Regions from separate parts of the Streptomyces sp. NPDC020747 genome, predicted to be linked through region 1. Evidence: riboswitches for the same ligand, from Rfam matches in the RefSeq annotation. Region 1 holds a riboswitch; the other holds the start of a gene.

Region 1 (11,129 bases):
GACGCCGGTTCGGCCGAGTCCGTTGGCGACAAGGGCGACGGAACGGCCGCGCCCGCTCGCGAGGGGGCGGCCTGATGGCCACGATCGCCGCCGCCGCTCCCCGGAGCGGCCTCCCCGGCCTCCTCAAGCACCCCGCCACCGGCAAGCTCCTGCTGCTCGCCGTCGTGGCGGCGGTCCTCGTCCCGTTGGCCAACGCCCGCTGGGCGAGCGGCAGTTGGCCGCACGCCCTCACCGTCGACCTCTCCGAGCCCCTCGGCAAGGCCAGCGACTGGGTCATCGACAACCGCGACAGCCACCCGCTGTTCCTCTACTTCTTCGGGTACGTCTCCAACGCGGTCGTCCTCTCCGTACGCGCCGTCTATCTCGTCCTGCTCGCCGCAGGCTGGGCGGGCGTCACGGCCGCGGCGGCACTGGTCGCCTGGCGGGTCGCGGGGGTGCGACTGGCGCTCGGCACGGGCGCCGCGTTCCTGGCCTGCGGGCTGCTCGGCATGTGGATCCCCACCATGCAGACGCTCGCGCTCATGGTGGTCGCGGTCCTCGCGTCCGTCGTGCTCGGCGTGCTCCTCGGCCTCGCGGCCGGGCTCTCCGACCGTACGTACCGGGCGCTGCGCCCCGTGCTCGACACCATGCAGGTGTTCCCGGCCTACGCCTACCTCCTGCCGGTCGTCCTCGTCTTCGGCATGGGTGTCCCGGCCGCGGTGCTCGCCACCGTCGTGTACGCGGCCCCGCCGATGGCCCGCCTCACCGCGCTCGGCCTGCGCGGCGCCGACGCCGGGGTGATGGAGGCCGTCGAGTCCCTGGGCACCACGGCCCGGCAGCGGCTCCTCACTGCCCGCGTCCCGCTCGCCCGCAAGGAACTCCTCCTCGGCCTCAACCAGACGATCATGATGGCCCTGTCCATGGCCGTCATCGCGTCCGTCATCGGCGCGGCCGGCCTCGGTGACCGCGTCTACCAGGCACTCGCCTCGGTCGACGTGGGCGCCGCCCTCTCCGCAGGCATCCCGATCGTGCTGCTCGCGGTCGTCCTCGACCGGGTGACGGGCGCGGCGGGAACGGTGACTTCGGCAGGCGACGGGCTCGGCGAGCCCGGGTCCCGCTGGACCGGCTGGGCCTACGCGGCTGTCGCGGCGGTGGCCGTCGCGGTCGCAGGACGTCTCACCGGCCGTCTCGACTGGCCCGAGGCCTGGCTCGTGAACATCGCCGAGCCGGTCAACCGGGCCGTCGACTGGATGACGGACCACCTCTACTCCGGCGTCCCCTACGTGGGCGGCACCGCCGACTGGGCGGGCCACTTCACCACCTGGGTCCTGGACCCGATGCGGGACGGCCTGCAGTGGCTGCCCTGGTGGTCGGTCCTGCTGATCGTCGCCGCACTGGCCTGGCTGATCGGCACCTGGCGCACCGCGCTCACCGCTGTCCTCGCGATGGCCGCGATCGGTGTGCTCGGCGTGTGGGGGCCGTCCCTCGACACGCTGTCGCAGGTCCTCGCGGCCGTGGCCGTCACCCTGGTCCTGGGCTTCGCGACCGGCATCGCGGCGGCCAGGAGCGAGCGCTGCGAACGCGTGCTGCGCCCCTTCCTGGACGTCTTCCAGACGATGCCGCAGTTCGTGTACCTCATCCCCGTCGTCGCGCTCTTCGGCGTGGGCCGCGCCCCGGCGGTCGCCGCCGCGGTCGTCTACGCCCTCCCCGCGGTCGTCCGCATCACCACGCAGGGCCTGCGCCAGGTCGACCCGGCCGCCATGGAGTCCTCGCGCTCGATGGGTGCCACGGGCTGGCAGCAGCTCCGCCAGGTCCAGCTGCCGTTGGCCCGCCCGGCGCTGCTGCTCGCGCTCAACCAGGGCGTCGTCCTCGTCCTCGCCGTCGTCATCATCGGCGGCCTGGTCGGCGGTGGCGCACTCGGCTACGACGTCGTGTTCGGCCTCGCCCAGGGCGACCTCGCCACGGGCCTGGTGGCCGGCGCGGCGATCGTCTGCCTCGGCCTGATGCTCGACCGCGTGACCCAGCCGACGGACCGCCGCACGAAGAAGGGAGCCTGAGATGCGTACGCGTATACGTCGTACGACCAGTGGTACGCGCATGACGGGCGGTACGCGCTTTACGGGCGCTCTGGCCGTCGGCTGTTCCCTGCTGGTGCTGACGACGGCCGGCTGCGGGGCCGCCGACATGACCAAGCAGGCCTCGCCCTTCGCCAACGCGCAGGGGGCCAGGACGGTGACCCTGTCCGTGCAGTCGTGGGTCGGCGCGCAGGCCAACGTGGCCGTCGCGCAGTACCTGTTGGAGCACGAGCTGGGCTATCGCGTCGACACCGTCCAGGTCGACGAGGTCCCCGCGTGGGACGCGCTCAGCCAGGGCCGGGTCGACGCGATCCTGGAGGACTGGGGCCACCCCGAGCAGGAACAGCGGTACGTCAAGGACAAGAAGACGATCGTGAACGGCGGCGGCCTCGGCGTCACCGGCCACATCGGCTGGTTCGTACCGACGTACTTCGCGAAGCAGCACCCGGACGTGACCAACTGGAAGAACCTGAACAAGTACGCCGACCAGCTCCGCACGCCCGAGAGCGGCGGCAAGGGGCAGTTGCTCGACGGCTCACCCTCCTACGTCACGAACGACAAGGCGCTGGTGAAGAACCTGGACCTCGACCTCCAGGTGGTGTTCGCCGGTTCGGAGGCGGCCCAGATCACCCAGATGCGCCAGTTCGCCAAGGAGAAGAAGCCCTTCCTCACGTACTGGTACTCACCCCAGTGGCTCTTCAAGAAGGTCCCCATGACCGAGGTGAAGCTGCCCGCCTACAAGGAGGGCTGCGACGCCGACCCGGAGAAGGTCGCCTGCGCCTATCCGCACACCCCGCTGCAGAAGTACCTGAACACGGACTTCGCGAAGAGCGGCGGCAAGGCGGCGGCCTTCCTGAAGAAGTTCAAGTGGACCACCGAGGACCAGAACGAGGTCTCCCTGATGATCGCCGACCAGAAGCTGACGCCCGAGGAGGCGGCACGGAAGTGGGCCGAGGGCCATGAGTCCACGTGGAAGGCCTGGCTGCGGAAGTAGTCCATCGCCGTACGGGCCGCCCAAGTGGCCCTCCCTGTACGGGTGCCGGGTGTCTCCCTGACGAGGGCACCCGGCACTCCCGCGTGTTGTGCTGCTACTGGTTACGGCTGCTGGTTCGGCTACTTGTACTGCCCGGCTGTGTAGTGACCGGCCACGAGACGGCAGGTCACGCCGAAGCGGTTCCAGGCGTTGATCACCGTGATGGCGGCGATCAGCTGGGTCAGCTCGGCCTCGTCGAACTGGCGGGCGGCGGCCTCGTACACCTCGTCCGGCACGAAGCCGTCCGTCAGGACCGTCACGGCCTCGGTGAGCGCGAGGGCGGCGAGCTCCTTCTCCGTGTAGAAGTGCCGTGACTCCTCCCACGCGCTGAGCTGGACGATCCGTTCGACGCTCTCGCCCGCCGCGAACGCGTCCTTCGTGTGCATGTCGAGGCAGAACGCGCAGTGGTTGAGCTGCGACGCGCGGATCTTCACCAGCTCCAGCAGCACCGGGTCGACGCCCTTACGGGCAGCCGCGTCCAGCCTGACCATGGCCTTGTAGACCTCGGGGGCGAACTCGGTCCACTGGAGGCGGGGGGCGTGCTCGCGGGCGAGCGGAGTGTCGGTCGAAGCGCCGGTAGAGGTGTCGGCGGTGGTCCCGGCCGTGGCGTGGATGGGGGTGGTGCCGATGGGGGTGGTGTTCGTCGTCATGATCATGAGCCTACGTCCGGAGTAGCCCAGGAGTATGGTCCATTTCCATGGTGAAACCCTGGGCCACTTTCGGAGTGGATCTGCATGTCGACGTGACGCGCACCGGCTCCGGCCTGCGCAAAGGCCTGACGGACGCGCTGCGGGCCGCGGTACGCGGCGGACGGCTCGCGCCCGGGACCCGGCTGCCGTCGTCGCGCTCCCTCGCCGCCGATCTGGGCATCGCGCGCAACACCGTCGCCGACGCGTACGCCGACCTCGTGGCCGAGGGCTGGCTCACCGCCCGCCAGGGCTCGGGCACGCGGGTCGCCGAGCGGGCGGTGGTGGCACCGGCCTCCGCCCGGCCCCGGCCGCGTACGCCCAGCGGCCCGGCGTACGACCTCGTCCCCGGCACCCCCGACCTCGCCTCCTTCCCGCGCGCCGAGTGGCTCAAGGCATCCCGCCGAGCCCTCGCCGCGGCCCCGTACGACGCCCTCGGCTACGGGGACCCGCGCGGCCGCGTCGAACTGCGCACCGCGCTCGCGAGCTACCTCGCCCGGGCCCGCGGCGTACGCGCCGACCCCGAACGCATCCTCATCTGCTCCGGGTTCGTACACGGCCTGATGCTCCTCGGCGCGGTGCTGCGACAGCGGGGCGCGGGGGCGCTGGCCATGGAGTCGTACGGGCTCGACGTGCACTGGAGGCTGGTGGAGCGGGCGGGCCTGCGGTCGGTGACCCTGCCGTTCGACGAACTGGGCACACGGACTGAGGAGTTGACCGGGGGAGGGCTCGGTGCGAGCGGGCCTGGGAGTCGGAGTGGGAGCGGGAGAGGGAGCGGCGGCGGGCAGGAGAGCCGGGGCGGGAGCCGGAGCCGGAGTGGGAGTGGGAGTGGCGGTGGGCGGGGGAGTGGGGACAAGGGTCGGTCCGGTGGTGTGGGGGCCGTGCTGCTGACTCCCGCCCATCAGTTCCCCATGGGCGTGCCCCTGCACCCCGACCGTCGTGCCGCCGTCGTCGACTGGGCGCGGCGGACGGGCGGGCTGATCCTGGAGGACGACTACGACGGGGAGTTCCGCTACGACCGGCAGCCCGTGGGCGCGCTGCAGGGCCTCGACCCGGACCATGTGGTGTACCTCGGCACCGCCAGCAAGTCCCTGGCCCCCGGCCTGCGCCTCGGCTGGCTGGTCCTGCCGGCGGACCTGGCGGCCGAGGTCACGGCGGCGAAGGGCGGCGCGGACTGGTCGTGCGGTGTCCTGGACCAGCTGACCCTGGCGGAGTTCATCACGTCGGGCGCGTACGACCGCCATGTGCGCGCCTCACGCCTCCGTTACCGCCGTCGCCGCGACCACCTCGTCTCCGCCCTGGCCGCCCACGCGCCCTCGGTCACGGCCACCGGCATCGCGGCCGGCTTCCACGCGGTACTCCAACTCCCGCCCGGCACCGAGCAGTCGGTCGTCCGCGCGGCGGTCTGGCAGGGCCTGGCGGTCCACGGCCTGACCCGCTACCGCCACCCGTCCGCCACGGCCCCACCCCTGGACGCACTGGTCGTGGGCTACGGAACACCCACGGACAGCGGATGGCCGGGAACACTGGAGGCACTGGTCAGGGCGCTGCCCTAACGCGGCCGGGCGACACGCCCGCGAGAGGCCGCCCCGTGCGGAACGGAACCGACCTGTGGAGCCCTATGGCGCAACCGACTCCGACTCGTCCGCCTCCACCGGCGCCTCCCCGAAGCGGGCCAGCGCCAGCGCCCCGGCCACCGCCACGGCGAAACCGAGTACGGCCAGCCAGGCCAGCCCCTCCCGCGTACGGTCGCCCAGCCACACCACGCCCACCACCGCCGGCCCGATGGTCTCGCCGATGACCAGCCCCGCCGTGGCCGTCGTCACCGAGCCCCGCTGGAGTGCCGAGGTGAGCAGCAGGAACGCCGCTCCTCCGCCCAGCAGCAGGGCGTACGTCGCCGGGTTGGTGAAGAGCGTCGAGGGGGCGAGGCCGTCGATGAGCCGGACCGACACCTCGACCACCCCGAACCCGAACCCGGCACCCAGCCCGAGCGCGAGCGCCCGCCCCCGATCGGGCAGCCGTCCGGCCAGCGCGCCGAGGAGCAGCACGACCACGGCGGTGCCCAGCATCGCGTACTTGAGCGCGGTCGACCCGGCTCGGTCGCCCTCTTCCCCGGACGCGAGCCCGAGCATGGCGAGCCCCGCGCACACCACCGCGACCGCGCCCCATTCGAGCCCGCTCAGCCGCACATCTAGGAGCCAGGCCGCGACCACCGCCGTCACCGCGAGGCTCGCGGCGAGCGCCGCCCCCACCGTGTAGATCGGGAGCGACCGCAGGGCCGCGATCTGCAGCACGAACCCGACCCCGTCGAGTGCGAGCCCGGCGATGTACCGCCACTCGCGCAGCGCCCGCAGCAACAAGGCGGCGTCCACACCGGACGAGCCGGAATCGTCCGCCGCCGGTGAGGCCGCCCGCGCGGCAATCGCCTGCAACACCGTCGCCGTCCCGAAGCACAACGCCGCACCAAGGGCACACACCATTCCAAAGAGCACAAAGCGACTCTAGGGGAGGGAGAGTTCGAGAGAGCGGTTTGCACAACCCGCTGACCTGATCTTTAACCAGTCCGGGGCCGGACAGGCGAACCCGGCCCAGTCGTCGAGGTCACGGTCCGAGCCGGCCTCATCGTCCACGAACCGGGCCCCACTCCCGTCGTCCGCGAAGAACCCTGCTGCTACCAGGAGTTGGCACCCCGCGCCCACTTCCTGCCGCGCGTGATCCTGCCCCCCGCCGGGCCTGGCCGGGCTCCCTCGGCCAGGCGAGGACGGTCACGCCCCCAGCCCCAGTACGCCCCGCAGCTGCGCGAGCCCCCAGTCCAGGTCCTCCTTGCTGATCACCAGCGGCGGCGCGATCCGGACCGTGGACCCATGGGTGTCCTTGACGAGCACACCCCGGTCCATCAGCTTCTCGGAGATCTCCCGGCCCGTGCCGTACGCCGGGTCGATGTCGATCCCCGCCCAGAGCCCTCGCCCCCGCACCTGAGTGATCCGGCCCGAACCTGCCAACTGCCCCAATTCCCGGTGCAGATGCTCGCCCAGCTCGGTGGCCCGCCGCTGGTACTCGCCCGACCGCAGCATCGCGATCACCTCCAGTGCCACCGCACAGGCCAGCGGATTCCCGCCGAACGTCGACCCGTGCTCACCCGGCCGGAACACCCCGAGCACCTCGCTCGACGACACCACCGCCGACACCGGCACGACCCCGCCCCCGAGCGCCTTGCCCAGCACGTACATGTCCGGCACGACCCCCTCGTGCTCGCACGCGAAGGTCCGCCCCGTCCGCCCGAGGCCCGACTGGATCTCGTCCGCCACGAACAGCACGTTCCGCTCGCGCGTCAACTCCCGTACGCCCGCGAGATAACCGGCCGGCGGCACCAGCACCCCCGCCTCGCCCTGAATCGGCTCCAGCAGCACGGCCACCGTGTTCTCCGTGACCGCCGCGCGCATCGCCGTCAGATCCCCGTACGGCACGATCTCGAAGCCCGGCGTGTACGGACCGAAGTCCGCCCGCGCCTCGGAATCCGTGGAGAAACTGATGATCGTCGTCGTACGCCCGTGGAAGTTGTTGCCCGCCACGACGACCTTCGCCCTCCCCTCGGGCACGCCCTTGACCCGGTACCCCCACTTCCGGGCGGTCTTCACGGCCGATTCGACCGCCTCCGCGCCCGTGTTCATCGGCAGCACCATCTCCATGCCGCACAACTCGGCCAACCGCTCGCAGAACTCGGCGAACCGGTCGTGGTGGAACGCCCGCGACGTCAGCGTCACCCGCTCCAGCTGCGCCTTCGCCGCCTCGATCAGCCGCCTGTTGCCGTGACCGAAATTCAGCGCCGAATACCCGGCCAGCAGATCCAGATAACGGCGCCCCTCGACATCCGTCATCCAGGCCCCGTCCGCCGTCGCCACGACGACCGGAAGCGGGTGGTAGGTGGGCGCGCTGTGCGCTTCGGCCGAGGCGATCAGTTCTTCGGTGGTGCTCACAGGGGTCTCCGTTTCCGGCCGCACGAGGGCTCGTGACCTGCATCTTTTCCCGCTTCTGTGCCAGAGCTCCGGCCCGGCTCCCTTCCGGCCGTCCGACTGCGTGTGGCCCCTTTCCTATCGTCGCTCGCATGGTGGACGGCGGACCTCAACAATCCGGCGCGCCCGGTACGCTGATCCACGGGCCGTGACTGGCGCGCTGGGATGGGACCGACCATCGGGGAGCGGCCCATGAACTGTGTGCCGTGCGCCTGGGCCGAACCGTGAACGCCGAACGCCACGTCCGGAGGCCGTCATGCCAGAGCCCCTCTCCAACGAATCCACCGCCTTCCGCAGTGCCCTCGAAGTGATCCGCGCCGTCGAGCCCCGCGTCGCCGACGCCATCGGGCAGGAAGTCGCCGACCAGCGCGAGATGCTCAAGCTGATCGCCTCCGAGAACTACGCCTCCCCGGCCACCCTCCTCGCGATGGGCAACTGGTTCAGCGACAAGTACGCCGAAGGCACCGTCGGCCGCCGCTTCTACGCCGGCTGCCGCAACGTGGACACCGTCGAGGCCCTCGCCGCCGAGCACGCCCGCGAGCTCTTCGGCGCCGAGCACGCCTACGCGCAGCCGCACTCCGGCATCGACGCCAACCTCGTCGCCTTCTGGGCCGTCCTCGCCGCCCGCGTCGAGGCCCCCGCCCTGCAGAAGGCCGGCGTCCGCAACGTCAACGACCTCTCCGAGGCCGACTGGGCCGAACTGCGCCAGGCCTTCGGCAACCAGCGCATGCTCGGCATGTCCCTGGACGCCGGCGGCCACCTCACCCACGGCTTCCGCCCGAACATCTCCGGCAAGATGTTCGACCAGCGTTCCTACGGCACCGACCCCGCCACCGGCCTCATCGACTACGAGGCCCTGCGCACCTCCGCCCGTGAGTTCAAGCCCCTGATCATCGTCGCCGGCTACTCCGCCTACCCCCGTCTCGTGAACTTCCGGATCATGCGGGAGATCGCCGACGAGGTAGGCGCCACGCTCATGGTCGACATGGCGCACTTCGCCGGTCTCGTCGCAGGCAAGGTCCTCACCGGCGACTTCGACCCGGTCCCGCACGCCCAGATCGTCACCACGACCACCCACAAGTCGCTGCGCGGCCCGCGCGGCGGCATGGTCCTGTGCGACTCCTCCCTCGCCGACCAGGTCGACCGCGGCTGCCCGATGGTCCTCGGCGGCCCCCTTCCACACGTCATGGCCGCCAAGGCGGTCGCGCTCGCCGAGGCCCGCCGCCCCGAGTTCCGCGACTACGCCCAGGCCGTCGTCGACAACGCCCGCGCTCTCGCCGAGGGCCTGATGCGACGCGGCGCCACGCTGGTCACCGGCGGCACCGACAACCACCTCAACCTCATCGACGTCGCCTCCTCCTACGGCCTCACCGGCCGCCAGGCCGAGTCCGCCCTGCTCGACTCGGGCATCGTCACCAACCGCAACTCCATCCCCGCCGACCCCAACGGCGCCTGGTACACCTCCGGCATCCGTATCGGCACGCCGGCGCTGACCACCCGTGGCCTCGGCGCCACCGAGATGGACGAGATCGCCGGCCTCATCGACCGCGTCCTCGCCACCACGGAGCCCGGCACCACCGCCAAGGGCGCCCCTTCCAAGGCCCAGCACGTCCTGGACCCGAAGATCGCCGACGAGATCTCCCACCGGGCGACCGACCTCCTGACCGGCTTCCCGCTCTACCCGGAGATCGACCTAGGCTGAGGCCGCGAGCGAGACCTCGGCTGAGGCTTCGGCTGAGACCGCGAGCGAGGGCGTGGGCGACGAGGCCGAGAACCGACACCCGGTCTGAGTCGAAACCGCCTCACAAGCCGAACCCGCCGATTCGTGGGCCGACTTACAGGTCGGCCCACAGGTCGGCCCACAGGTCGGCCCACATGTCGGCTCACAAGCCGGCTCACAAGTCGATCAACTCCTGTCGTGATTCCCGCGGCGGCCCCGGCTCACGCCCGGCCGCCGCGCGGCGTATCAGCAGGGTGCCGCCGGAGCCGAGGGCGAGGCCCGCCACGAGTCCGGCTGTCGCCCACCCCGGGCCGCCCGCGGGATCGGCCGCACCGTCCGTCGCGTGCGCCGGACCGAACAGCTCCTTCCCGTCCAACCGGTCGTAGACCGACCGTGATGCCCGATGCCAGCGGATGTCGTCGTCGTTCACATCGACCGCAGGGTCGCTCCGCACCCAGGGGGTGCCGTCCTCCGCGAGGAACAGCTGGTCCTGGCGCCCCATATAGATGTCGCCCCCGGGCGCGCTGTCCGTCTCGGGCCAGCCGCCCACGCCGGTCGTCCCCCAGATCACGGTGGCCCGCACTGCAGGGAAGTCGCCCTCCAGCCAGTCCTGCGGGACCTTCTCCGTGTCCGTGGCCGACGGCCCCAACAGCCGCCAGAGCCGCGCGAAGTACGGATCCCCGGAGCGCACGCTCGTCGTCCGCCCGGTGCCGTCCCCCGCGATGACAACCGCCAGATTCGGTACGTCGGGATCCGGCGTCGGGGCCGCGGAGGCCACCGCCGCGTGTGCCCGAGGCACCCCGAATCCGGCGAGAGCCACGACGACGAGCGCGACCATGACGCACACGAATCCGCCAGACACCCCGCCGCCGAGTTGCCCGCCCAGGCCCGCACCTTCCCGCCCGCCCGGGCCCGATCCTCCCCACCAGACCCGAAGACAACGGGCCGTCCCCCCTCCCCGGGGCTTCGTTCTCCGCATGCGTAGGCCTCGGCTCGCCATGCCCCAGCTCCGTGGGCCCCGGCACCACATGCCACCGGCCGCCTTAGCTCTTCGACGCCGCACACCGAGAGCCACCCCCACGCGCCCGAACCCCACGCGCCCGACGCCCACGCGCCCGACCTCCATCTTCATGAGCCCTGCCCCACGGCTTCCCCCTTCCCCCTCACCGGCCCTGCCCACCACAACTCCCCTCCTCACAAGGCCCCTCCTCGCACAGGCCCGCCCAGACACCCCACCCGAACCTCCTTCTCAGACGCCCCTCTCAGACATCCCTCAGCTCCTGCCGAGGCCCCGTCTCCCGCTCCCGCCGACGGCCCAACTGCCGTACTCCCGGGAACCGTCCGACGAACGGCCGCAGCCCCAGGGCCAGCACAGCCCCCGTCGCCACCCCAGGTATCGCCCACCACCAGTCCGTGTCGTCGTCCGCCGCCGCGACGGCCGTCGCCGTCGCCGTGCCGGACCGCTCCGCGGACTCGGACTCGGACTCGGACTCGGGGGCGGGTGCAGGCCCGGCAGCGGCACCTGCCTTCGTCTCCCAGGGCGCTGGATAGATGGCCCCCGCGCTCTTGCTGGACGACTCGCCCAGCACGCCGAGCTTCTTCAACAGCGCGCGCACCGCCGCC
Region 2 (11,129 bases), on a different contig from region 1:
GGGCACGCCGCGCTCGCGCAACTCCGCCTCGAACTCCCGGTAGTTCTCGCTGAACGGGCTGGGCACACAGCGGGTCGCGTGGCCGGGCGCGGTCTCCAGCAGCGCGGTGCGTGTCGCGGCCATGACATGCCGCTGGAAGAGTGGCTGAACCGCCCCGCACTCCACCGCTTCGTCGGTGAACAGATAGGCGGTGCCCATCAGGACGCCGACGGCGGCCCCGCGCGCGGTCAGTGGAGCGGCGAGCGCGGCGACCATCGCCGACGAGCGCTCGTCGTGGACGCCGCCCGCGAAGAACACCTCGACGCGTTCGGCCGTTTCGGCGTCCGCCCCGTCCAAGAAGTCTTCCAGTACGGCGAGTTGGGCCTCCCACAGGGGGAAGCTCGCGCGCGGTCCGACGTGGCCGCCGCATTCGGAGCCCTCGAAGACGAACCGGCGGGCTCCGGCGTCGAGGAACTGGCGGAGCAGTCCCGGCGAGGGCACATGCAGGAAGGTCCTGATCCCCGCCCGCTCCAGCGCCTCGGCCTGGGACGGTCGTCCGCCCGCGATGATCGCGTGCGTGGGCCGCAGCTCCCGTACGGCTTCGAGCTGGGCGTTTCTGGTCTCCTCGGGTGCGAAGCCGAGCACGCCGACACCCCACGGCCGGTCGGCCACGGCGGCTCGGGTCTCCTCCAGGACCGCACGCGTCTGCTCGCCGCTCGCGAGGGCCAGCGCGACGAACGGCAGGGCGCCGTCCCCGGCGACGGCGGCGGCGAACCGCGCCTGGTCGCTGACCCGGGTCATCGGCCCCTGGGCGACGGGCACACGCGTGCCGAGCGCCCGGCTCATCGGGGACCCGGGACGCAGTGCGCCGCCCGGCCCGTCGTCGCGTACGGCGTCCCGTACGGAGGTGGTCAGGGCGCGGACCGTCCGGCCCGCGTCGCCCCAGCGCTCCGCGAAGCGGGCGGCGAGGAAGCCGTCCTGACCGACCGGCAGGAGCTGGGTACGCGGATCCTGGGCACCGAGCATCCCCGACACGAGCGGCGGATCGTCGGCCGGGACGCGCGGGGTGTCCGGGCCCCGCCGGTGCAGCACCCGGTGTCCGCCCACCACGACCGTCTCCGAACCGTCCATGGACCGCAGTGCCGCGGCGGCCGGCTCCGGAAGCCTCGCCTCGGCGAGCAGCGCCAGCTGGCTGTCCAGGACCACTCCGGCCGCCCCGCCGGCCACGGCGGCCGCCGCCGTACGGGGGCCGATGCCGCCGCAGGCCCAGACGGGGAGGTCCACGCCGGGCTCGGCGAGCAGCTGTTGGAGCAGGACGAAGGTGCTGAGCTCGCCGGTCCGGCCGCCGCTCTCGCCGCCGCGGGCGATCAGGCCGTGCGCTCCGGCGCGGACCGCCGCCAGAGCCTGCTCAAGGTCCGCGACCTCCACCAGGACTCGGTATGTCGCGGTGACCTCGTCGATCTGCCATGGCGAATCCGCACCGAGGACGACGGTATGGAGGCCATCGTCGTCGAGCTTTCCCGGCTTTCCGTTCTTCTTTCCAGGCGCGAATTCCCCGGGTTCGAGTTTCCCAGGAACGAGTTCTCCGGGAGCGATCCCGCAGTGCGTTCCGACCCGTACTCCGAACGGTCCTGGTGCCCAGCGCCGGAGGGCTGCCAGCGCCTCTCTGGCTCTTCGGTCACCGGTCCCCAGGTCAAGTACGCCTAGACCGCCCGCACGGCTGACGGCGGCGGCAAGCCTGGCTTCGGGTTCACCGAACGGGGTGATTCCAATGATCATGTCCTCGGCGCGCACAGCAGACGTCATGATTCTCCGAAATAATCGGTGAGACTGCACGGTGGGGGGTGCCTGGAGACGACGAATTGGCCCACGCGGACATACACCGTCTACGCGGTGCCGGAGGAAACTCCCACGCGAAAACCAACCCGTTGGAAGCTAGCGCCATACTTACCCGCCGGTCAACATCGCGCCGACCTCCCGCTACGCCGTGGAATCGAACCGGCCAGGCCCCGTCGGTCCTCAAGAACCGAAAACCCGGCCAATTGCAATCAGTCACTACGCTAGTCGGACGACAACGCCGCAAGTCCGCCAAAAGCAGCGTCATGATTCACCCACGTGAAACACGGACGACAGTGTGACGCCACTCTGTGAAATTCACATGTCCGCACGACGAGTCCCTGTCAGACCGCACACCGAAGATCAGCACGCGGCGCGATGTCGAGAAACAAATCCCCACACATCTGACTTCATCGCGGGACACCGCTCCGGCTCATTCACGGGGATTTCCCTTTCACTCACCCTCCCCCCGAACCGCCGACAGGATTTTACCTCTCCGCAACCGCAGGACGTTTCAGGAATCCTCCCGCCGACATCGCCGGATCACACTTCGGATCAATCGGTCGAATCGCTCCCGAGAAACCAATCGCTCCAGCCGGTCACGCCAATCCGGCCGGAGGCCCGGACCCACCACGGCCGCGCCCCGCCCCGACTGTGATCTACACCGCAGAGGCAACCCCGCCGCCGACACCGACGTCTTGATCGACAACGAAATGGCGCGGCGGCGCCGGTGACCCGTCACCCCAGGGCCCATGACCCAGGGGTGGAAAACAGGACACTATACACATCGCGTATACACGCCATGTATACCCACACGAAGTCAGGCCCGCCGCCTCGTTCGAGCATCGGCAGACCGAAAGGCACGCATGTACGGCAAGGCATTCGCACCCGAGTACCAAGGTGCGCTCACCACCCTGTCCGTGAACTCCTCCCTGGTCGACGTACTGGCCGCGGGCACCGAGCAGTTGGCCGCCGCCGAGCGCGCCGGAGCCCGGGGAGAGGTGGCGCGCTCGGGTCTCGCGGTCGCGGAGGCGCACCGGCGGCTCGGGCAGGTGGGCGACGCCGACCGCGCGTGGAAGGCGAGTTACCGCGCGGCCCGGGAGGCCGGGGACACGGCCGCGATGGCATGGGCCCTGTGGAGCGGCGGCACACTGGCACGCCAGCGCGGCGCGTTCCCCCTCGCCTGGCGGCTGCTGGGGCTCGCGGCCGAGTTCGGCGAACGCGGCGGCGACATCGTCGTACGCGGCTACTCGCTCGCCGGGATGGCGGAGACGGGCCGCATCCAGGGCGACTACGAGGCGGTCGGCGCGCTGCACGAGCAACTCCTGGCCGAGGCACGCAAACGCGGCGAGGCGCGGCACACCGTGTGGGCCCTGGAGGGCATCGCGCAGATACACCGCAACACCGGCTCGTACGACACCGCGTACGCGATGTTCGAGGAGGCCGCGGAGATCGCCGGGCGGGCCGACGACCGGCGTGGCCACGCTTGGGCGCTGCGCGGCCTGGCCGACATCGTGTCCGTCCGCGACGGGGATGCCGAGCGCGCGCTCGACCTGCTCGCCGAGGCCGAGGTGACCTGCCGGGAGATGAACCTGTCGAGCGCGCTGGCGTACAACCACAAGATGCGCGGCAACGTCCTTTACCGGGACGGGCGTTACGCGGAGGCCCGGGACGTCTACACCCAGGCGCTGGCGGAGTTCCGCGCGATGAGCGAGCCCCGCGGGGAGGCCCTCTCCCGGCTCGGCCTCGCCAAGTCCCTCGCCCACCTGGGCCACGACCTCGACGACACGGCCGCCGAACTGGCCGATCTCGCCGAGGTGTTGGAACGCATCGGTCTGCGGCACGCCCGGCAGATGGTGGCCCGCGCACAGGCCGAGTTCGGCATCCCGACGCATACGGATGCGGATGCGGGTGCGGATGCGGGTGCGGATGTCCGGACGGCCCCGGTGCCGGACACAGGCACCCGGACCGGGAACGAGCCGAGCGTGCACTCCTCCGCCCTGGCAGCGGCGGACACGGCCACCACTACCGCCACCGCCACGCCAACTCCCGGCACCCCGGCCACCACCGTCGCGGAGACGGACACGGCAGCGGTTGCGGGCACCCCCGCAACCGCCCCCACAGGCACGGAGGTTCGGCGATGACGGTGACGACCTCCGCGCTGTATCCGCCCGTCTCGGCCACGGCCGACGCCGAGCGGGCCGTTCAACTCCTGGACCACAGCCGGGCGTTGGTGCGCCCCGCGCTGGCCGAGGCGGTCGGGCGGCTGCACCCGTGGGTGGGTGAGATGGCGGCGTACTCCTTCGGCTGGTGCGAGGCCGGTGGCGCGCCCGCCGTGGCGGCGGGCGGCAAGGGGCTGCGGCAGGCCCTGGCCGTCCTGGGCGCGGAGGCGGCCGGGGCACCCGCGAGTGCGGGAGTGAGCGCGGCCGTCGCGGTGGAGCTGGTGCACGTGTTCTCGTTGCTCCACGACGACATCATGGACGGCGACGCCACCCGGCGCGGCCGCCCCACCGTCTGGAAGGCGTACGGCACGGGCCCCGCCGTCCTCACGGGGGACGCCCTGTTCGCCCTGGCCGTGGAGACCCTGGCCGCCGCGCCCGGCGGCCACGTCCCGTCGGCCGTCCGCCACCTGTCCACCGCGCTCAACGATCTCGTGAGCGGTCAGGCCGACGACCTGCTCTTCGAGTCCCGCCCCTGGACGGGCCCGGAGGCGGTCGGCCCCGACGAGTACCGGGCGATGGCCGAGCACAAGACCGGCGCGCTGCTGGGCTGCGCCGCCGCCCTGGGTGCCGTACTCGCCGGAGCCCCGGCGGCGACGGTCACCGCGCTCGACCGCGCCGGCCGTCACCTCGGCGTGGCCTTCCAGGTGATCGACGACCTCCTGGGCATCTGGGGCGACCCCGCCGTCACGGGCAAGCCGGTCCACGCCGACCTGCGTCGGCGCAAGAAGACGTTCCCGGTTCTGGCGGCTCTCGACACCCCGGCCGCCGTCCGCCCCCTCGCCCGCCTCCTGGAGGGCGCCGAAGAGCTCGACGACGCGACCGCCCACCGGGCCGCGGCCGTGATCGAGGAGGCCGGTGGCCGGAACGCCGCACTGGCCGAAGCCCATCGTCACATCGCCCACGTCCACGCGTGCCTCGACAGCCTCCCCACGGCTTCGCACGCGGCCGACGATCTGCGTGAGCTGCTGGCTTTCCTCGTACGTCGCGAGATGTGACCAACTCCTTTGTCACACCGGCCTCTTGACGCCGCAGAAAGCCCTTGCCACACTCACCGCCCGCCACAGAAAACGCTTGCTACGACGCTGTCGCGCGGGCGGCGGACCCCCACACAGGAGAAGAAGACGAGATGGGACGCAGAGCCGCACCTCACCTCATCGGCAAGACCGCCCAGACCACCAGGGCTGCCCAACCCCCCACGACCGCCAGAGCCCGCGGGAGGCGGGCCGGCGTCACCGTCGCATGCGCGACCGCCCTGCTCACCGGGGCAGCCCTGCTCACGGCCCCTGCGAGCGCGGCCCCGCGGCAGGCGGCGGCAGCGTGCGGCGAGGGCTCGTACCAGGCCGAGGCCGTGCTGAGCGGCAGCACCTGGACCGCCCGGCGCGGCAGCAGTGTCACGTACACCGGTACCGACATGCGGGCCGCGATGCAGGCGGCCGTCAACAGCCTTACGGCGGGCCGCACTTCGAAGGAACGGGTCGTGGTGCGCGGCTCGGGCGCCATCGGTGCCGGCTCCCGGGTCTCCCTGCCGAGCTACACCGTGCTCGACGTGTGCGGCAGCATCGACGTCACCGGTTCGGGCTCCGGCGACCAGGCCCCGGTCTACGCACGCGGCGCCCGGGACATCGAGGTCCAGCATCTGAACCTCACCGGCACCCCGCTCTACGGCATCTTCATGCGCAACGTCACCAACGTCGTGCTCGGCCAGATCGACATGCGCCTCTCCCGCGGTCTCGGCGTACGCATCGACAACCGCGGCGACACCAGCCAGTGGACACGCAACGTCCGGATCGACGACGTGTACGTCTCCGGGGCCAGCAGCCACGCCGTGGAGACGTACGGGGTCGACGGCCTCACCATCGGCACGGTCACCGCGCGCAACGTGGGCGAGTCCGGTCTCCTGCTGAACCAGACCGTCAACGCGACGGTCACGAAGGTCGACGCGGACGGCGCGGGCGCCGGTACGGGTTACGCGGCCTTCCGCATGGCCAACCGCAACGGCCGGATCGGCAGCGGGTACCCGACCAACGTGCGGGTCGGCGAGGTCGTCGCGCGCGGTGGCGGCCGGGGCGTCTTCTGCGTCTCCGAGAGCGGCGGCGCGACCATCGACCGCGTGACCATCTCCGACACCGGCAACAACGCGATCCTGATCGAGAACTGCCACAACGTGAACCTCGCCGCCCAGAGCGGCAGTGTCACGGGCGGCGGCGAGATCCGGCTGGCCGCACGCTCGGAGTTCCCGAACAACTCGGACATCACCGTCCAGAACCTGAGGGTGGCCAACTCCTCGATCCGGGAGAGCCCTTGCGGTGACAACACCACGTTCCACAACAACACCCTGGTCGACAGCACCCAGAGCATCTGCTGACGTCCGCCGGGGCAGGCACGGCGGTCAGTACGGCAGGAGTCGGCTCGAGGGAGTCCTGCGGTCGATCGTCGTGTCTCGGGCGGTGGTCGTGCGGCGGGTGGGGCGGATGCGGATCCGGCGGTTCATGACGGCCTCCTCATTCCTGGTACCACCCAGCCTCCGCGCCGCCGCGGCCCCGCACATCGTGCCCATGGAGGCCTTCGCCCTGGTCCCGTGGCGGCAGTCGCCGGGGACCAGGTACTCCTCCGGAAGGACGTGGGCCCCTGTACGCGGCCCCTCACCCGCGCGCGGCTGTCAGGGGCGGCTCGGCTCCGGCCCCCAGTAGGAGGGGCCTCCGCCACGCCACTCGATGAGCGGTGACACCGCGAGCTCGTTCTCGTCGAACTCCAGGCCCGCGCGGCGCAGGAACTCGACGACGTCCGGGAGGTTCATGGCGACGCCGATCGACTCGCCGTGGACCGTCACGCGCCGCCCGCCCTCCTCCTGCGGCGGGTGCACGACCACTACGGGATGTTCCGACATGCCCTCAGCCTCACCCGCTCCGCCCCGGCGCGCATCCGGGGCCCCACCACCTGGCCGAGAACGACGTCGGCGTGTGCCTCCCCACGAGGCACACGCCGACGGACCGGGCCGTTCTGTACGGGACGGCTCTACTCGAACGCCCCGACCAGTCCCATGGCGGGGGCGGCGAGGTCGGTGACCTGGTGCAGCTGCTCCAGCTGGTAGAGGCCGTTCAGCTCATTGAGCTTGTCGAGCTGGTCGGAGACCCTCGGCATCTGGGCCTTGTGCTCCGCGGGAAGGTCGCTCACCGCGAGCGAGTCGAGCATCGCGATGGGGTTCACCTTTCCCGTCTCCGGGGTGGTGGCAGCGCTCGCGGACGGTACGGCAAGGCCCGTGACGCCGATGGCGAGGCCAACGGCGGCGGCGATACGTCGTGTTGAGATCATGCCTACAGCAACGGTGGCGGGCCACTCACGGACACGGCCGCGCCCGGCCCCTCACCCGACAGGCGCATCGGCCCGCCTGCGCTTGCCGCGAGCGCCGTGCCGGAGGAGTCTCGAAGGTGGAGGCCCTCGACGGTCCGCTCCGTACCGGGCCGCGGCCTTCGCCAGTGGTCCACAAGGAGGTCCATCATGGGCACTGCGGCAAGCCCCGGCTTCGACACCGAAGCGCTGCGCCGGGGCATCGAAGGACAGGACGCGTCGGCGCTCCTGTCGCTGTACGCGGACGAGGCGGAAATGCGCGTCGTCGACCGCAACACCCAGCCCAGCCACCCCAAGGTCATGCACGGCCGCGAGCAGATCCGCGAGATGCTCGACGACGTCTACAGCCGCGACATGACACACAAGCTGGAACAGTGTGTGATCCAGGGCGACCATGTCGCCTTCACCGAGTCCTGCCAGTACGCGGACGGCACCAGGGTGCTCGCGAACTCGATGATGTCGCTGCGCGACGGGAAGATCGTCGACCAGACGGTGCTGCAGGCATGGGACGACGAAGAGCAGTAAGGGGTATGCCGAGGGTCCGGATCACGACCCGGCTGACCTGGACCTTTTCGGCTCAGTCGCGTCCGGGTCGGCCTCTGCGGCCTCGACCAGCTTCCGGAGCAGGTCGGCGAGTGTCCGCTTCTCTCCTGCTGTCAGCACTGAGAGCAGCGCGTTCTCGCCATGTTCTTCGGAGGCCGCGTGCCGCTCGAACGCGTCGTATCCCGCCGGGGTGAGCCGTACGTGGACCCGGCGGCGGTCGGCCGCGTCGTGCGTGCGCGTGATCAGGCCGGCGTCCTCCAGCGGGCCCAGCCGTGCCGACAGCGCGCCCCGGGTCAGACCCAGCAGGTCGGCGAGCCGTGACGGGCTCGTCCCGTAGGGCGGGCCGAGCCTGCGCAGGGTGAGCAGCACCTTGAACTGCCAGTGTCTGAGTCCGTCGGAGTCCAGGGTGTCCCGGCGGGCCTGGGCCGCGTGCCGCGCCAGGATGGCGAGCCGCGCGAAGATCGCCTCCTTGACCGGATCCATCCAGCCGAGTTCCTTGGACCAGAGCGCGACGTGCCGGTCGACCGAGTCACCCACCCGTTTCCTCCTGACGTCCCGGCGTCCCGATGTCCTGACGGCCGCCCGATAGTTTTCTTGTGGATAGTTTTTCTGATTACTACCTTCCTCGCCATGACGAAGACGAGTACGACCCAAGCCGTCCTTCCGGTGGACGAGGTCGTCGCCGCGGCGCGTGAGCTGGCCCGGGCCGGACGATGGCAGCGCGCCCTGGACCTCCTCGACGCGGCCGTGACGACCGACTCGCACAGCCGGGCGGCCCTCGCCGTCGCCGGGGCGGAGGTCGCTCTTGAGTACGACTGGTTCGGCGGTACGGACACCGCGGCCACGCGAATCGCCGCCGCGGACGAGGAGTTGGACGATTCGACGGCACCGGCCGGTCTCTGGGACCTGGACTTCGTACGGCTGCGGCACACGTACTTCCGGCTGCTCCTCGGTGATGGCACGTTCCGGTTCGGGCCGGCGGGCAAGGATCCCGCCGAGCTGGCGGAACTGCGGCGGTGTGCGCGTGAGTTGTGCGAGCGGGCGGCCGACGACGTGGGCCGGGGCTGGGCGCGGATGTACCTCGGGCTGATCGTCGACAACCTCTTCGCCGAGCGGGAAGCGGCGCCCGCGCACTACGAACTCGCCCTGAGCGCCGGGGAGTCGGGCGACGACCTGCTCGCCCGTGAGGCATTGCGGCATCTCGGCGACCACGACCACGACGACCTGGACCACGAGCGGGCACGGGAGCGCTGGACCCGGGCGACCACCCTCGGGGCGCGGGCGGGGAACGTCCCCGGCACCCTCTCCCAGCAGCTGCTCCTGGCCGTGCTGGCCCGCGACCGCGGCGACGAGGCGGGAGCCGCGGCCCTCGCGACCGAGGTGGCGCGCTGGGCGGGCGCGATCGGAGCCGTACGCATCGAGGCCCAGGCAACCGGCTTCCTGGCAGGCGTGGACCCGACGGCGGGGCCCGAGGACGAGTCCTGAACCTCGGCTAATGTGGACGTAGGCCGTGACTGGCGCTGAGGTGGAGTACCACCGGGGAGCGGCCCGACGCACACGTCTTCGCCGCGCGCCTGGGCATCTTCTTACGACGCTCAGGAGTGGCTCATGTCCCAGGCCCAGCTGATGGACGGCACCGGTCTCGCCCGGCGGATCGTCGAGGAGACGGCGAAGCGGGCGGCAGACCTCACCGGACGCACGGGGGTGGCGCCCTGTCTGGCCACCGTGCTGGTGGGTGAGGACCCCGCCTCCGTCACGTACGTACGCATGAAGCAGAACCGTTCCCGCAAGGCGGGCATCGAGTCGCGGCACGTGGCATTGCCCGCCGGGACCACAACGGCCGAGTTGATCGGCACGCTCACCGCGCTGTCCGCCGACCCCGCCGTACACGGCATTCTGTTGCAGCATCCGATGGGTCATCACATCGACGAGCGCGCGGCGTTCGAGGCGATCGCTCCGGAGAAGGACGTCGACGGGGTCACGCTGGCGTCGTTCTCCGCGATGAGCTTCGGCCTGCCGGGCTTCGCGTCGTGCACGCCCGGCGGGATCATGCGGCTCCTGGACGAGTACGACGTCGATCCGGCCGGCAAGCGGGCCGTCGTGGTGGGCCGCAGCGCGATCCTCGGCAAGCCGGTGGGCATGCTGCTGCTCGGCCGCGACGCCACGGTGACGTACTGCCACTCGCGCACGGCCGACCTGTCGGCGGTCGTGCGGGAGGCCGACATCGTGGTGGCCGCGGTGGGGCGGCCCCGGCTGATCCGCGGCGAGGACATCAAGCCGGGCGCGGTCGTCGTCGACGCCGGCTACAACCCCGGCAACATCGGCGACGTCGACTTCGACAGCGCCCGGGAGCAGGCCTCGCTCATCACCCCCGTGCCGGGCGGGGTCGGTCCGATGACGATCGCCACGCTGCTCGCCCAGACCGTCGAGGCGGCCACCCGGCAGACCGGCGCCTGATCACCGCATCCACGCGCTGTAGTCCATGACGTCGCCCGCCTTCAGTCCGTACTCGGGCTCGGCGACCGTGGCGGTGCTCTCCAGGCCGAGGACGGCACCGGTGACCGGATCCATGATCAGCATCTGCCGGGCCCCGGTCGCGTCGTACACGTACGCCTGACCGCTCCGGCCCAGGCGATCGGTCACCTGGCCGACGGGCCGCAGTCCGCCGTCGTCCGCGAGGAGCCGGGCGAGTGCCGCGTCCTCACGGGTGCCGAGGGTCCAGGTGTCGAGCAACAGCCGTGTGGCATCGAGCAGTTCGGGCGTGGTCAGCGGGGTGTCGGTGTGCTGCGCGTCCTGCAGATAGGCGCGCAGCCGCTTGGCGTCGTGCGGGGGCGGCGACTCGGGCGGGGCGTCACTCCAGCTCGGCGGGAAGGTCTGCTCGCTGATGACGTGTCCGTCGTCGACGAGGCCTGAATCGTCGTCCCCTTCGGCGAGGACCGGCCGGCCCGGGTGACGCGGGTCGGTCGCGACGACCAGTTCCGTGTGGCTGTCGTCCGCGTTCCACCGCACGATGCGCTCCACGGGGAGCGTGATCGGAGGCTTGTCCTCCGACATGCCCATGCTCCACGACTGCACATGTGTGCCCTTGCGCAGCCCGGACGAACCGTCCGCCGCGGCCTCGTCGGCCCGCTCGGCCAACCGGTCCAGCGGTACGGGGGTGGAGTCGGCCCGCACGACCAGCGGGCGCGGCGCGGCCACCGC

What was found. A riboswitch is a leader RNA that binds a small molecule or an ion and turns the genes downstream of it on or off. The one in region 1 is predicted to bind ZMP and ZTP.
Region 2: it holds a riboswitch for ZMP and ZTP, as region 1 does, so the genes downstream of both, ACH4YP_RS33810 (bifunctional 5,10-methylenetetrahydrofolate dehydrogenase/5,10-methenyltetrahydrofolate cyclohydrolase) here and ACH4YP_RS06010 (glycine hydroxymethyltransferase) in region 1, are expected to answer to the same signal.

The regions. Positions count from the first base shown of each region.
Region 1 covers NZ_JBIRTJ010000002.1:204,248-215,376, forward strand. Annotated here, with positions in the region: gene ACH4YP_RS05975 (glycine betaine/L-proline ABC transporter ATP-binding protein) at 1-75, shown strand, start outside; gene ACH4YP_RS05980 (ABC transporter permease) at 75-2,036, shown strand; gene ACH4YP_RS05985 (ABC transporter substrate-binding protein) at 2,077-3,048, shown strand; gene ACH4YP_RS05990 (carboxymuconolactone decarboxylase family protein) at 3,168-3,737, opposite strand; gene ACH4YP_RS05995 (PLP-dependent aminotransferase family protein) at 3,785-5,329, shown strand; gene ACH4YP_RS06000 (hypothetical protein) at 5,393-6,253, opposite strand; gene rocD (ornithine--oxo-acid transaminase) at 6,539-7,750, opposite strand; ZMP/ZTP riboswitch at 7,925-8,011, shown strand; gene ACH4YP_RS06010 (glycine hydroxymethyltransferase) at 8,043-9,488, shown strand; gene ACH4YP_RS06015 (hypothetical protein) at 9,682-10,344, opposite strand; gene ACH4YP_RS06020 (hypothetical protein) at 10,769-11,129, opposite strand, start outside.
Region 2 covers NZ_JBIRTJ010000015.1:1,145-12,273, reverse strand. Annotated here, with positions in the region: gene ACH4YP_RS33855 (SDR family NAD(P)-dependent oxidoreductase) at 1-1,785, opposite strand, end outside; gene ACH4YP_RS33850 (tetratricopeptide repeat protein) at 2,682-3,959, shown strand; gene ACH4YP_RS33845 (polyprenyl synthetase family protein) at 3,956-5,032, shown strand; gene ACH4YP_RS33840 (hypothetical protein) at 5,164-6,402, shown strand; gene ACH4YP_RS33835 (hypothetical protein) at 6,697-6,924, opposite strand; gene ACH4YP_RS33830 (hypothetical protein) at 7,053-7,349, opposite strand; gene ACH4YP_RS33825 (nuclear transport factor 2 family protein) at 7,536-7,910, shown strand; gene ACH4YP_RS33820 (MarR family winged helix-turn-helix transcriptional regulator) at 7,932-8,465, opposite strand; gene ACH4YP_RS33815 (hypothetical protein) at 8,559-9,413, shown strand; ZMP/ZTP riboswitch at 9,429-9,515, shown strand; gene ACH4YP_RS33810 (bifunctional 5,10-methylenetetrahydrofolate dehydrogenase/5,10-methenyltetrahydrofolate cyclohydrolase) at 9,537-10,385, shown strand; gene ACH4YP_RS33805 (CU044_5270 family protein) at 10,386-11,129, opposite strand, start outside.